Regions from separate parts of the Streptomyces sp. NPDC090106 genome, predicted to be linked through region 3. Evidence: predicted binding sites of a transcription regulator. Region 3 holds the regulator's gene; each other region holds the start of a gene.
The links. The regulator HspR, encoded in region 3, represses chaperone genes until heat shock. The targets are predictions, from matches to a motif close to TTGAGNNNNNNNNNCTCAA.

Region 1: lon (endopeptidase La) is a predicted target of HspR. The motif match lies at 1,653-1,671, and genes of this name have one in related genera.
Region 2: dnaK (molecular chaperone DnaK) is a predicted target of HspR. The motif match lies at 1,916-1,934, and genes of this name have one in related genera.

What each region holds. Positions count from the first base shown of each region.
Region 1 covers NZ_JBIVDS010000002.1:522,862-526,996, reverse strand. The annotation lists gene lon (endopeptidase La) at 1-1,630, opposite strand, end outside; gene ACIPSE_RS07915 (GNAT family N-acetyltransferase) at 1,821-2,492, shown strand; gene ACIPSE_RS07910 (sulfatase) at 2,677-4,135, shown strand, end outside.
Region 2 covers NZ_JBIVDS010000006.1:536,043-540,177, forward strand. The annotation lists gene ACIPSE_RS22485 (alkaline phosphatase family protein) at 1-1,316, shown strand, start outside; gene ACIPSE_RS22490 (OsmC family protein) at 1,383-1,811, shown strand; gene dnaK (molecular chaperone DnaK) at 1,981-3,846, shown strand; gene narI (respiratory nitrate reductase subunit gamma) at 3,851-4,135, opposite strand, start outside.
Region 3 covers NZ_JBIVDS010000004.1:250,722-254,856, reverse strand. The annotation lists gene grpE (nucleotide exchange factor GrpE) at 1-304, shown strand, start outside; gene dnaJ (molecular chaperone DnaJ) at 350-1,537, shown strand; gene ACIPSE_RS14835 (heat shock protein transcriptional repressor HspR) at 1,543-2,004, shown strand; gene ACIPSE_RS14830 (PA14 domain-containing protein) at 2,092-4,135, opposite strand, start outside.

The DNA.
Region 1 (4,135 bases), on a different contig from region 3:
GCAACGCGCCCTCGTCGATGGCGAGTTCGTCGTCCTTCAGGCCCGCGCGCTCCAACTGGCGCGGGAGCAGGTGGTCACGGGCGATGACGACCTTCTCGTCCTCGGTGTAGCCATCGAGGCGGACCAGCTCCATGCGGTCGAGCAGGGCCTCCGGGATGGCTTCGAGCACGTTCGCCGTCGCGAGGAACACGACGTCGGACAGGTCGAGTTCGACCTCCAGGTAGTGGTCGCGGAACGTGTGGTTCTGCGCCGGGTCCAGGACTTCGAGGAGAGCGGCGGCCGGGTCGCCCCGGAAGTCGGAGCCGACCTTGTCGATCTCGTCGAGCAGGACCACCGGGTTCATCGACCCGGCCTCCTTGATCGCGCGGACGATCCGGCCGGGCAGCGCGCCGACGTAGGTGCGCCGGTGGCCGCGGATCTCGGCCTCGTCGCGGACGCCGCCGAGGGCGACGCGGACGAACTTGCGGCCCATCGCGTGGGCCACGGACTCGCCCAGCGAGGTCTTGCCGACGCCGGGCGGGCCGACGAGGGCCAGCACGGCACCGCCGCGCCGTCCGCCGACCACGCCGAGGCCGCGCTCGCTGCGGCGCTTGCGCACGGCCAGGTACTCGGTGATGCGCTCCTTCACGTCCTCCAGGCCGGCGTGCTCGGCGTCGAGCACCGACTTCGCGCCCTGGATGTCGTAGGCGTCCTCGGTGCGTTCGTTCCACGGGAGTTCGAGGACGGTGTCGAGCCAGGTGCGGATCCAGGAGCCCTCGGGCGACTGGTCGCTGGACCGCTCCAGCTTGTCGACCTCCTTGAGGGCGGCCTCGCGGACCTTCTCGGGCAGGTCGGCGGCCTCCACGCGGGCGCGGTAGTCGTCGGACTCCTCGCCGTCCGTCGCGGCGTCGCCGTTGAGCTCGCGCAGTTCCTTGCGGACGGCTTCGAGCTGGCGGCGCAGCAGGAACTCGCGCTGCTGCTTGTCGACGCCTTCCTGGACGTCCTTGGCGATGGTCTCGGCGACGTCCTGCTCGGCGAGGTGGTCGCGGAGCTGCTGGGTGGCGAGCTTGAGGCGGGTGACCGGGTCGGCGGTCTCCAGGAGTTCGATCTTCTGGTCGGTGGTCAGGAACGGCGAGTAGCCGGAGTTGTCGGCGAGCGCGGACACGTCGTCGATGGCCTGGACGCGGTCGACGACCTGCCAGGCGCCCCGCTTGCGCAGCCAGGCCGTGGCCAGCGCCTTGTACTCCTTGACCAGTTCGGCGACCTGGCCCGGCAGCGGCTCGGGCACGGTCTCGTCGATCCGGGTGCCCTCCACCCACAGGGCGGCACCGGGGCCGTTGGTGCCCGCGCCGATACGGACCCTGGCCCGGCCCCGGATCAGCGCGCCGGGGTCGCCGTCGGCGAGCCGGCCGACCTGTTCGACCGTGCCGAGCACACCCGTGCCCGGGTACGTCCCGTCGACACGCGGCACCAGCAGGACCCTCGGCTTCCCGGGCTCCGACCGCGCGGCGGCCTGGGCGGCCTCCACCGCGGCGCGCACATCGGTGTCGTTCAGGTCCAGCGGAACCACCATGCCAGGGAGCACGACCTCGTCGTCGAGCGGCAGCACAGGCAGGGTGAGCGTGGTGAACGGCGTGGACTCAGCAGCCATGATCTCCCCTTCGGCATTCAAGTTGAGCTATGCCGACTCAATGCACGTGAGCCCTCGAATGTTCCCCCGGTGCCGTTCGCTCTGAGCGATCAACGATCGAGTAATAGACAGATGGACCTTCCGACCATTACATTCCGGCCATTGCATTCGTCCACCGAGACGAGACCGTCGCGGCAGTGCGGGAGGCTGAATGGACAGGGTCGTGCGGGCCTGGGTCGACGGGTGGGTGCTCTCGCGCGGAGCGGCCCCGCCCGACGTCGAGGCGTGGGGGTGCACGATCGACATGGGCGCGGACGGGCACGTCACCCGGCATGTGTTCGGGGCGCTCGGGGACGACGTGGACGGGGCGGCCGTACGGAAGGTCGCCGGGGCCGTGACCGGCGAGGGCGTCTGGCTCAAGGTGTTCCGGCACCCGGCGGTGGTCGGGCCGTGGCTGGGCGATCAGTGGTGGGTCGACCCCGAGCCGGGGTACCTGATGACGCTGCCGCTGGAGCAGGAGCGCGGCCCGCTGCCCGCGGTGCCCGACGGCTACCGGCTGCGCGCGTGGTCGCGCGGCGGACTCCACCGGGTGATGGTCGCCGCCCCCGACGGCTCCTGGGCGGCGCGCGGCCAGCTCGCCCCGACCGGCGCGACCGCGGTCGCCGACCAGATCACCACCTCCCCGGCGCACCGGCGCAAGGGGCTCGGCGGCCTCGTGATGCGCACGCTCCAGCGCACCGCCCTGGAGGAGGGCGCGGAGACCTGCGTCCTCGCGGCCACCCCAGCGGGCCGGGGACTGTACGCGTCGCTGGGCTGGACGGTGTCGGCGGCGCTGACCAGCGCGAAGTCCACGGGCCCGCGAGGCGGCGACTCCCGGACCTGACCGCCGCCGCACAGCCGCCGTACCGGCGCCGCGCAGCCGCCGTATCGCCGCCGTTTCGCCACGACTTCGCGGGCCGGCCGTCACGAACCCGCAACGCGACTCACAGGAAATCCCTGCACACTGCAAGCTCGTTCACAGGCGGCTCGGCCGTTGTACGGGGATTTACGGGGACTTGGGGAAGCGGATGACCGAGGGGCAGCGGCGTGGGCCGGGACGGCGCGCGCTGATCGCGGGGGCCGCGGTCGCGGCGACGGGCGCGGCGGTCCCGCTCGTCCTGCGCGAGAGCGAGGGCTCCCCCGTCGCCACCACGCGCACCACCCCCCGTCCCGCCGCCCCTGTGGCGAGCCGGGCCACGTCCCTCGCGCCGTCGCCCGCGGCCCGGCGGGACGCCCGCCCCAACATCCTCTTCGTCCTCACCGACGACCAGCCCAAGGACACCGACTGGGCGCTGCCGCAGACCCTGGACTGGCTGGCGGGCCACGGCACCACCTTCGGCCGCGCGCACGCCAACACCCCGCTGTGCGCGCCGTCCCGCGCGTCGATCATGTCGGGCCGGTACGCGCACAACCACGGCGTCCTCGACACCCGGCACCCGGAGCACCTCGACCAACGCACGGTGGTGCAGCGGCAGTTGCAGGAGGCCGGGTACCGCACCGGGCTGTTCGGCAAGTACCTCAACTTCTGGCCCACCGGCGACGCGCCGCCCCACTTCGACGAGTGGCTGCTCCAGGAGCCGGTGCGCTACTACGACGGCCACTACAACGACAACGGGACCGTCCGGAACATCCCCGGCTACAACACCACCGTCATCAAGGACCGCGCCCTCGACTTCATCGAGCGCTCCCGCGACGACGGCCGCCCCTGGTTCGCGTACGTCGCCACCCGCGCCGCGCACGAGGTGAACATCGCCGAGCGGAAGTACGCCCACACGCGCGTGCCGGACTGGAAGGGCCGCCCGTCGGTCTTCGAGAGCGGCAAGGCCGACAAGCCGCCGTTCCTGCGGCGGGCCGGGCACACGTTCGCCGAGGGATCGGCCCTGCGCGCCCGCCAGTTGCGCACCCTGCTGTCCGTGGACGACGCGATGCGCGACTTCCGGGACAAGCTGCGGGAGCTGGGCCAGCTGGAGAACACACTCGTCCTGTTCACCAGCGACCACGGCCTGTGCTGGGGCGACCACGGCTGGCTGCGCAAGTCGGTGCCCTACCGGCCCAGCCTCGAAGTGCCCTTCCTCGCCTCCTGGCCGGCGGGCGGTCTGCACACGGCCCGCACGGACGACCGTCTCGTCGGCCACGTCGACATCGCCCCCACCTTCCTCGACGCGGCCGGGATCACCCCCGACACCCCGCACGACGGGCACTCCCTGCTCGATCCCGGCAACGACCGCACCCATCTGCTCGCCGAGTGGTGGTGGAACCGCCAGGACAAGAAGCCGATCCACACGTGGGCGTCGCTGATCGGCAAGACCGCGCAGTACACGGAGTACTACCGCACCCGCCTCGGCCCCGACGGCCGCCCCCACGGCACCGGCCAGACCCTCTTCCGCGAGTACTACGACCTGCGCGCCGACCCCTACCAGTTGCAGAACCGGCTGCACGCGGCGACGAACGTCGACGAACAGCGCCTGGGCGTACCGGCGTTGGAGA
Region 2 (4,135 bases), on a different contig from region 3:
CCAGCGCCGCCGAACTCCAGCGGCGTGCCGTCGAACGCACCGGCGACGGCGGGCTCCTGAGCGCCGACGGCGCCAGCCGCGGCAACCTCTTCAGCGGCGGCGCCGGCGAACAGGCCCTCGTGCTGTCCATCGCGACCCGGCGGCGCAGCCGCGAGACCCGCTCCCGCTCGGGCTACTTCGCCTACTTCTCCGACCCGGCCAACGCCGTGCGCACCGCCCTGTCGTTCTTCGCCGAGATCGGACGGGAGATCGGCCAGTCCACCCGGACCCGCGTGCGGCGCGTCCGCCCGCGCATCGGACGCGGCGGCCTCTACCCCTTCGTCCGGGCCTTCGCGACCGTCGTCGAACGGGACGTCGTGGTCGCCTCGGTCATGGGCGACCTGCTCGCCGGCCGCACCGCCGTCTACGCCGACCTCGTCGCCTACGACGAGGTCGCCCACCACTCCGGCCCCGCGAGCCGTGACGTCGAGCAGGTCCTCCAGCGGCTGGACCGCGCCCTCGCGCTGATCGAGAAGGCCGCCGACCACGCCCCGCGCCCGTACCGGATCGTCGTCCTGTCCGACCACGGCCAGAGCCCCGGCGAGACCTTCCGCACCCGCTACGGCCTCTCGCTGGGCGACCTGGTGCGCGCCGGATGCGGGCTGCCCGTGCCGCGCAGGGCCCGCCGCACCCACAGCGGCGCCGAGGCCCGCGCCGCCGTCCGCGCCGCGCTGCGCCGCCCCGTCGAGGAGAAGGCGCCCACCGGACGCCGCTCCGAGCCGATCGTCCTCGCCTCCGGCAACCTCGGCCTGGTCTCCTTCCCGGACGTCCCCCACCGGATGACCAAGGAGGAGATCGACGCCCGCCACCCCGCGCTGCTGAGCACCCTCGCCAACCACCCCGGCATCGGCTTCCTCCTGGTGCGCAGCGAACGGCACGGCGGGGTGGTGCTCGGCCCGTTCGGCACGGAGATCCCGCTCGGTGAACTCGACGCCCGTCCGGGGCCGTTGGCGGTCTTCGGACCCGGCGCCGCCGACGCCGTACGCCGCACGCACGGGTTCCCGCACACCGCCGACATCATGGTCAACTCCTGGTACGACCCCGAGGAGGGCGAAGTCCTCGCCTTCGAGGAGCAGATCGGCTCCCACGGCGGTCTCGGCGGGGCGCAGGGGCGGCCGTTCCTGCTGTCGCCGCTCGCGCTGTCCGCGCCGGTCGACGGCGACGGGGAACTCGTCGGCGCCGAACAGGTCCACCGGGTCCTGCGCCGCTGGCTGCGGGAAACCGACGGCCCCCAGGTGCCGTTGACGGAGCCGCAGGACGAGCCGCGCGCCGCCTAGGGCCGGAATGTGATCGGATGGGTGTCACGGAACCCGGCAACGGGCCCCCTCCTGAAAGGAAGAACCGTGGCTACCACGCGCTCCGCTCACACCGTCTGGGAAGGCAACCTGCTCGAGGGCAGCGGTGTCGTCAACTTCGACTCCTCCGGCGCCATCACGGCGCAGCCGGTCACGTGGGCTTCGCGTTCCCAGGACGCGAACGGCAGGACCAGCCCCGAAGAGCTGATCGCCGCCGCGCACTCCAGCTGCTTCTCCATGGCGCTGTCGCACGCCCTGAACGGCGCCGGCACCCCGCCCACCAAGCTCGTCACCTCGGCCGACGTCAACTTCCAGCCCGGTGAGGGCATCACCGGCATCCACCTGACCGTCGAGGGCACCGTTCCCGGCATCGACAACGACGCGTTCGTCGCCGCCGCCGAGGACGCCAAGAAGAACTGCCCGGTCAGCCAGGCGCTGACGGGTACGACGATCACGCTGTCGGCGAAGCTCGCGTAACACCTCGCGCGGGGGCGCCGCGGCCGGTCTCGCTCCGGCCGCGGCGCCTTCGTGTTCCGGTGCGCCGTTCCCGCGCCCCCGACGGACCGCGGACCACCGTCCCATTGACAACAGCCCACTCAAGTTTTGTGCTGGAGTCCGGGATGCGCCCTGGCGGAAGGGGACAGCGATGGGACGTGCGGTCGGGATCGATCTGGGGACCACGAACTCGGTGGTGGCCGTGCTGGAGGGGGGCGACGCCACCGTCGTCGCCAACGCGGAGGGCGGCAGGACGACACCGTCCGTGGTGGCCTTCGCGAAGAACGGTGAGGTACTGGTCGGGGAGGTCGCCAAGCGGCAGGCCGTGACGAACGTCGAGCGGACGGCCCGTTCCGTGAAACGGCACATGGGCGACGGGGCCTGGCGGTTCCCGGAGCAGGGCGCGGTCGACGGGACCCGGTACCGCGCGCAGGAACTGTCCGCGCGGGTGCTCCAGAAGCTCAAGCGGGACGCCGAGGCATATCTCGGCGAGGACGTCACGGACGCGGTGATCACCGTCCCGGCGTACTTCGACGACGCCCAGCGCCAGGCGACCAAGGAGGCCGGCGAGATCGCGGGCCTGAAGGTGCTGCGGATCGTCAACGAGCCGACCGCCGCCGCCCTCGCCTACGGCCTGGACCGGGGCGAGGAGCAGACGGTGCTCGTCTTCGACCTCGGCGGCGGCACCTTCGACGTCTCCCTGCTGGAGATCGGCGACGGCGTCATCGAGGTCAAGGCGACCAACGGCGACACGCGTCTGGGCGGCGACGACTGGGACCAGCGGGTCGTCGAGTATCTGGTGAAGAGGTTCAGGGGGCACAGCGGCATCGACCTCGGCAGCGACAAGATGGCCCTGCAACGGCTGCGCGAGGGCGCCGAGAAGGCCAAGATCGAGCTGTCCAGCTCCTCCGAGACGACGATCAACCTGCCCTACATCACCGCCTCCGCCGAAGGCCCGCTGCACCTCGACGAGAAGCTGACGCGCGCCCAGTTCCAGGAGCTCACCGCCGATCTGCTCGACCGCTGCAAGAACCCCTTCCACCAGGCGGTCAAGGACGCCGGCGTGAAGCTCTCCGCGGTGGACCACGTCATCCTCGTCGGCGGCTCGACCCGGATGCCCGCCGTCACCGACCTGGTGAAGGAACTCACCGGCAAGGAACCGCACAAGGGCGTCAACCCGGACGAGGTCGTCGCGCTCGGCGCGGTCCTCCAGGCCGGGGTGATCCGCGGTGACGTGAAGGACATCCTGCTCCTCGACGTCACCCCGCTGTCCCTGGGCATCGAGACCAAGGGCGGCATCATGACCAGGCTCATCGAGCGCAACACCACGATTCCCACCCGGCGTTCGGAGATCTTCACCACCGCCGCCGACAACCAGCCCTCGGTCGGCATCCAGGTCTACCAGGGCGAACGGGAGATCGCCGCCTACAACAAGAAGCTCGGCGTCTTCGACCTCACCGGACTGCCGCCCGCCCCGCGCGGCGTCCCGCAGATCGAGGTCGCCTTCGACATCGACGCCAACGGGATCATGCACGTCTTCGCCAAGGACCTGGCGACCGGGCGCGAGCAGAAGATGACCGTCACCGGCGGCTCCGCCCTGGCCAAGGACGACATCGACCGCATGATGCGGGAGGCCGAACAGTACGCGGAGGAGGACCGCAGGCGCCGCGAGGCCGCCGAGACCCGCAACCACGCCGAGCAACTCGTCTACCAGACCGAGAAGTTCATCCGCGACAACGAGGAGCGCGTCCCCGCCGACACCAGGCCGGAGGTGGAGGCGGCGATCGCCGAGCTGACGTCACTGCTGGAGCACGACGCCGACACGAACGCCCTGCGCACCGGCATCGACCGGCTCACCGCCGTCAGCCAGCGGATGGGCCAGGCCATGTACGCCCGGGCCCAGGAGGAACCCTCCGACACCCCGCCCGAACAGCACACCACGCCCCCCGAGGAGGAGGGCGTGGTGGACGCGGAGATCGTCGACGAGGACCGCGACCACAAGGGCGGCGCGGCCTGAACCGCTAGGAGCCCGTGCGTTCCCAGCCCCGTCGTTCCGGGCGCGGGCCCAGGCTCTCGGGGTCACGTGCCCGGTAGACGACGTAGGGGCGGAAGAGGTACTGGACCGGTGCGCTGAACATGTGGACCAGTCGGCTGTACGGCACGAACGCGATGAGCGCCATCCCGATCACCGCGTGGACCTGGTAGAGCACCGGCACGCCCTGCATGCGGTCGATGTCCGGCTGGAGGACGAACAGGCTGCGGGCCCAGGGGGCGATCGACTCACGGTAGTCGTAGCCGTCGCCGGA
Region 3 (4,135 bases):
CGGCTTCAAGTCCGTCGGCGAGTCGCTGGAGACCGTGGCCGCCAAGATGGGTCTCCAGCAGTTCGGCAAGGAGGGCGAGCCCTTCGACCCGACGATCCACGAGGCCCTGATGCACTCGTACGCGCCGGACGTCACCGAGACGACCTGCGTCGCGATCCTCCAGCCGGGGTATCGCATCGGCGAGCGCACCATCCGCCCCGCGCGGGTGGCCGTCGCCGAACCGCAGCCGGGCGCGCAGCCGGTGAAGGCCGAGGACGCCTCCGAGGCCGGCGAGGAGAAGGACAACAGCTCTGAAGAGGGCTGACGTCACGATGGTCGGGACGGTCGACCGGAAGGAGGGGCGTCGAGGATGAGCACCAAGGACTTCATCGAGAAGGACTACTACAAGGTCCTCGGCGTCCCCAAGGACGCCACCGAGGCCGAGATCAAGAAGGCGTACCGGAAGCTCGCCCGCGAGTTCCACCCGGACGCCAACAAGGGCAACGCCAAGGCGGAGGAGCGCTTCAAGGAGATCTCCGAGGCGAACGACATCCTCGGTGACCCCAAGAAGCGCAAGGAGTACGACGAAGCCCGCGCCCTCTTCGGCAACGGGGGTTTCCGCCCCGGGCCGGGCGGCGCGGGCGGCGGCAACTTCAACTTCGACCTCGGCGACCTCTTCGGCGGTGGCCAGGGCGGTCAGGGCGGCCAGGGTTCGGGCGGCTTCGGCGGCGGCATCGGGGACGTGTTCGGTGGTCTGTTCAACCGCGGCGGCGCCGGGAACACCCGGGTGCAGCCGCGGCGCGGCCAGGACATCGACACCGAGGTCACGCTGAGCTTCACCGAGGCCATCGAGGGCGCCACGGTCCCGCTGCGGATGTCCTCCCAGGCCCCCTGCAAGGCCTGTTCGGGCACCGGCGACAAGAACGGCACACCGCGCGTGTGCCCGACCTGCGTCGGCACCGGCCAGGTGGCACGGGGCTCGGGAGGCGGGTTCTCGCTCACCGACCCCTGCCCGGACTGCAAGGGGCGCGGTCTGATCGCCGAGCACCCCTGCCCGGACTGCAAGGGCAGCGGGCGCGCCAAGTCCTCGCGCACCATGCAGGTCCGCATCCCCGCCGGGGTGACGGACAGCCAGCGCATCCGGCTCCGCGGCAAGGGCGCCCCGGGCGAACGGGGCGGCCCCGCGGGCGACCTGTACGTCACCGTGCACGTCGGCGCGCACCCCGTGTTCGGCCGCAAGGACGACAACCTCACGGTGACCGTCCCCGTGACCTACACGGAGGCGGTCCTGGGCGGGGACATCCGTGTCCCCACCCTCGGCGGACCGGCGGTGACGCTCAAACTGCCGCCGGGCACCCCCAACGGGCGCACGATGCGCGCCCGCGGCAAGGGCGCGGTCCGCAAGGACGGCACCCGGGGCGATCTGCTCGTCACCGTGGAGGTGAGTGTCCCCAAGGACGTGACGGGGAAGGCTCGTGAAGCGCTGGAGGCGTATCGCGAGGCGACCGCGGACGACGATCCGCGGGCGGAGCTGTTCCAGGCCGCGAAGGGAGCATGACGCAGATGGACGGTCGTCGACGCAGTGACGGTTTCCGCGGGCCGTACGAACTGACCGAGGAGAGCCCGGTCTACGTCATCTCGGTGGCGGCCCAGCTCTCCGGTCTGCACCCGCAGACCCTGCGGCAGTACGACCGTCTCGGCCTGGTCTCTCCCGACCGCACCGCGGGCCGGGGCCGCCGCTACTCGGCCCGGGACATCGAACTGCTGCGCACCGTCCAGCAGTTGTCCCAGGACGAGGGAATCAACCTCGCCGGCATCAAGCGGATCATCGAGCTGGAGAACCAGGTCGCCGCCCTCCAGTCGAGGGTCGCCGAACTCCAGTCCGCCGTCGAGGGCGCCGCGGCGGCCATGCAGCAGCGGGAAGCGGCGGTGCACGCCTCGTACCGGCGCGACCTGGTGCCGTACCAGGAAGTGCAGCAGAGCAGCGCGCTGGTGGTCTGGCGGCCGAAGAAGCCCAAGGACTAGACAGGCGTACCGAAGAGGGGCCCGGGGAGAGATCCCCGGGCCCCTCTTCTCCTGTCCGCCGGTCGGCTGTCCGCCGGTCGGCCGGGGCTAGAGCCAGGAGTCCCAGACGCCGTACGCGCTGGAGACGGCCGAGAGCTCCGCGCCCTCGGCGTCCAGGCGGACGACGCGGTAGTAGTACAGGCCCAGCGTGTCCTCGTGGACCGTCTCGTCCATGAAGAACACGGCGTCGTACATCGCGCCCTCGCTCAGGGTGACGTACGCGGCCGTCGCCGGGTCCCAGCGCTCCACGCGGTAGTCCGCGAAGCGGTCGCAGTCGCCGAGGCCGGAGCTCTCGGAGCAGCCGACGTACAGCTCCGGGTACTGGTCCTCGCGGATCTCCGTCCCCGTCCAGCCCGGCGGGCGGGTGTCGGGCAGGGTGACGGTGAGCTCGGCGGGGTGGAAGGCCTCGGGCCCGGCGTAGGAGTCGACGAGCGGCGAGCCGTCCGTGGCGGCCACCTTGTAGGTGTGCGCGGCGCCGTCCGGGACCGTCGGGCAGAGGATCTCGGTGCCGGTCAGCGAGTCGCCCGTCCAGCAGTTCTCCGCCCACCGCGTCTCGCCGGTCTCAGGGTCCGTGACGGACTGCCACACCCGGTAGCCCTGGACGTCGTCGTCGGCCGGCGGTGTCCACGTCAGCCGTACGCCGAGCGGGACCGTCTCGGCGGCCAGGTTCTCCACCGGGGCCGGGCGCACGGTGTCCGGCGTCGTCGCGGTCGCGGCGGGACCGGGCCGCGAGGTGTGACCGTACGGGTCGACCGTCACGACCGTGTAGTCGTACGTCGTCTCGGAGGCGCCGGAGACGTCCCAGCAGACGCCGTTGATCTGCCGGGCCCCGGCGTAACCGGGGGCGTCACCGGTGTTCCAGGTCCAGTAGGTGTCCGGGTCGGTCAGCGGCAGGTCCTGCGAGCTGTTGGGCTTGCACGCGGTGATCCCGCCGCTCACGCCGGTCGCCCGGTCGGTGCGGACGAGTGCGTAGGTCAGCAGCGGGTCGTCCTCGCCGAACGTCCACGGGTCGGCGCTGCTCCACTCGATCATCACCCCCTCGTCGAAGCGGCTCGCGGTGGTGCGGAACGGGGCGATGGCCTCGGCCCGCCCGCTCATCGTGAGCGTCACCTCGGCCGGCGCGGAGGCGTTGCCCTTCGCGTCCAGCGCGCGCACCGCGTACCGGTAGGTGTCGGCGACGGCCGCCCTCTGCCGCAGCTCCACGTCGGTGGCCGTGGTGGTGGCCGTGTCGGTCGCGTCGACGTAGGCGCCGGTGGCGGGGTCCAGCTGGAGCACCTGGTACGTCGCCGCCGCCGGGTCCGCCGTCCACAGCAGGTGCGGGACGCCGCCCTCGTACGTGATGTGCGCGCCCTCGGGCGCCTTCGGCGGGACCGTGTCCCACAGGGTGAACGTCGTCGCGGCCGAGTACGCCGACCAGTTGCCCGCCGCGTCCCGCGCCCGGCCCCGGTAGGTGGCCACACTGCCGTCGGCCGGCTGGCCCGGGTCGCAGAAGGGGCCCTTCGTGCCCTCGTACACCGTGGTCCACGCACCGGTCGCCGCGTCCTTGCGCTGCGCCTGGTAGAGGGCGATGTCCGCCTTGTTCTCCGCCGTGGTGACGAGCTCCGGACCGGCGAGCCGGTCGTCGGTGGCGCACACGTCCTGCTCGACGAACGGCGCGGCCGGCGGCGTCTTGTCGACGGTCGTGACCGCCTGGTCCGCCGTCCCCGCCGACTCGTTGCCCGCCTTGTCGTACGCGCGGACCTCGTAGTAGTACGTCTGCCCGGTCGGGGGCGGGGTGTCGGAGTACGAGACGGCCGTGGCCGACGTCAGCTTCGTCCAGGCGGTGCTGCCCTTGAGACGGCGGTAGACGCGGTAACCCGCGAGGTCCATCTCCTTGTTCTTCGCCCAACTCACCTTCGTCTTAAGGGTGCTCTTGTTGTACGCGACCGACACCCCGGTCGGCGTCAGGGGCTTGACCTTGTCGACGGTGGCGGAGGTGCGGGGTGTGTACGTGAATTTGACCTTGGCGGCGCCGGTCCAGTTGGCGTAGTCGACGCGGAGGGTGTGTTTGCCGGAGGGGACGGTGAGGTTGAGGGTCTTGCTCACCGTTGTG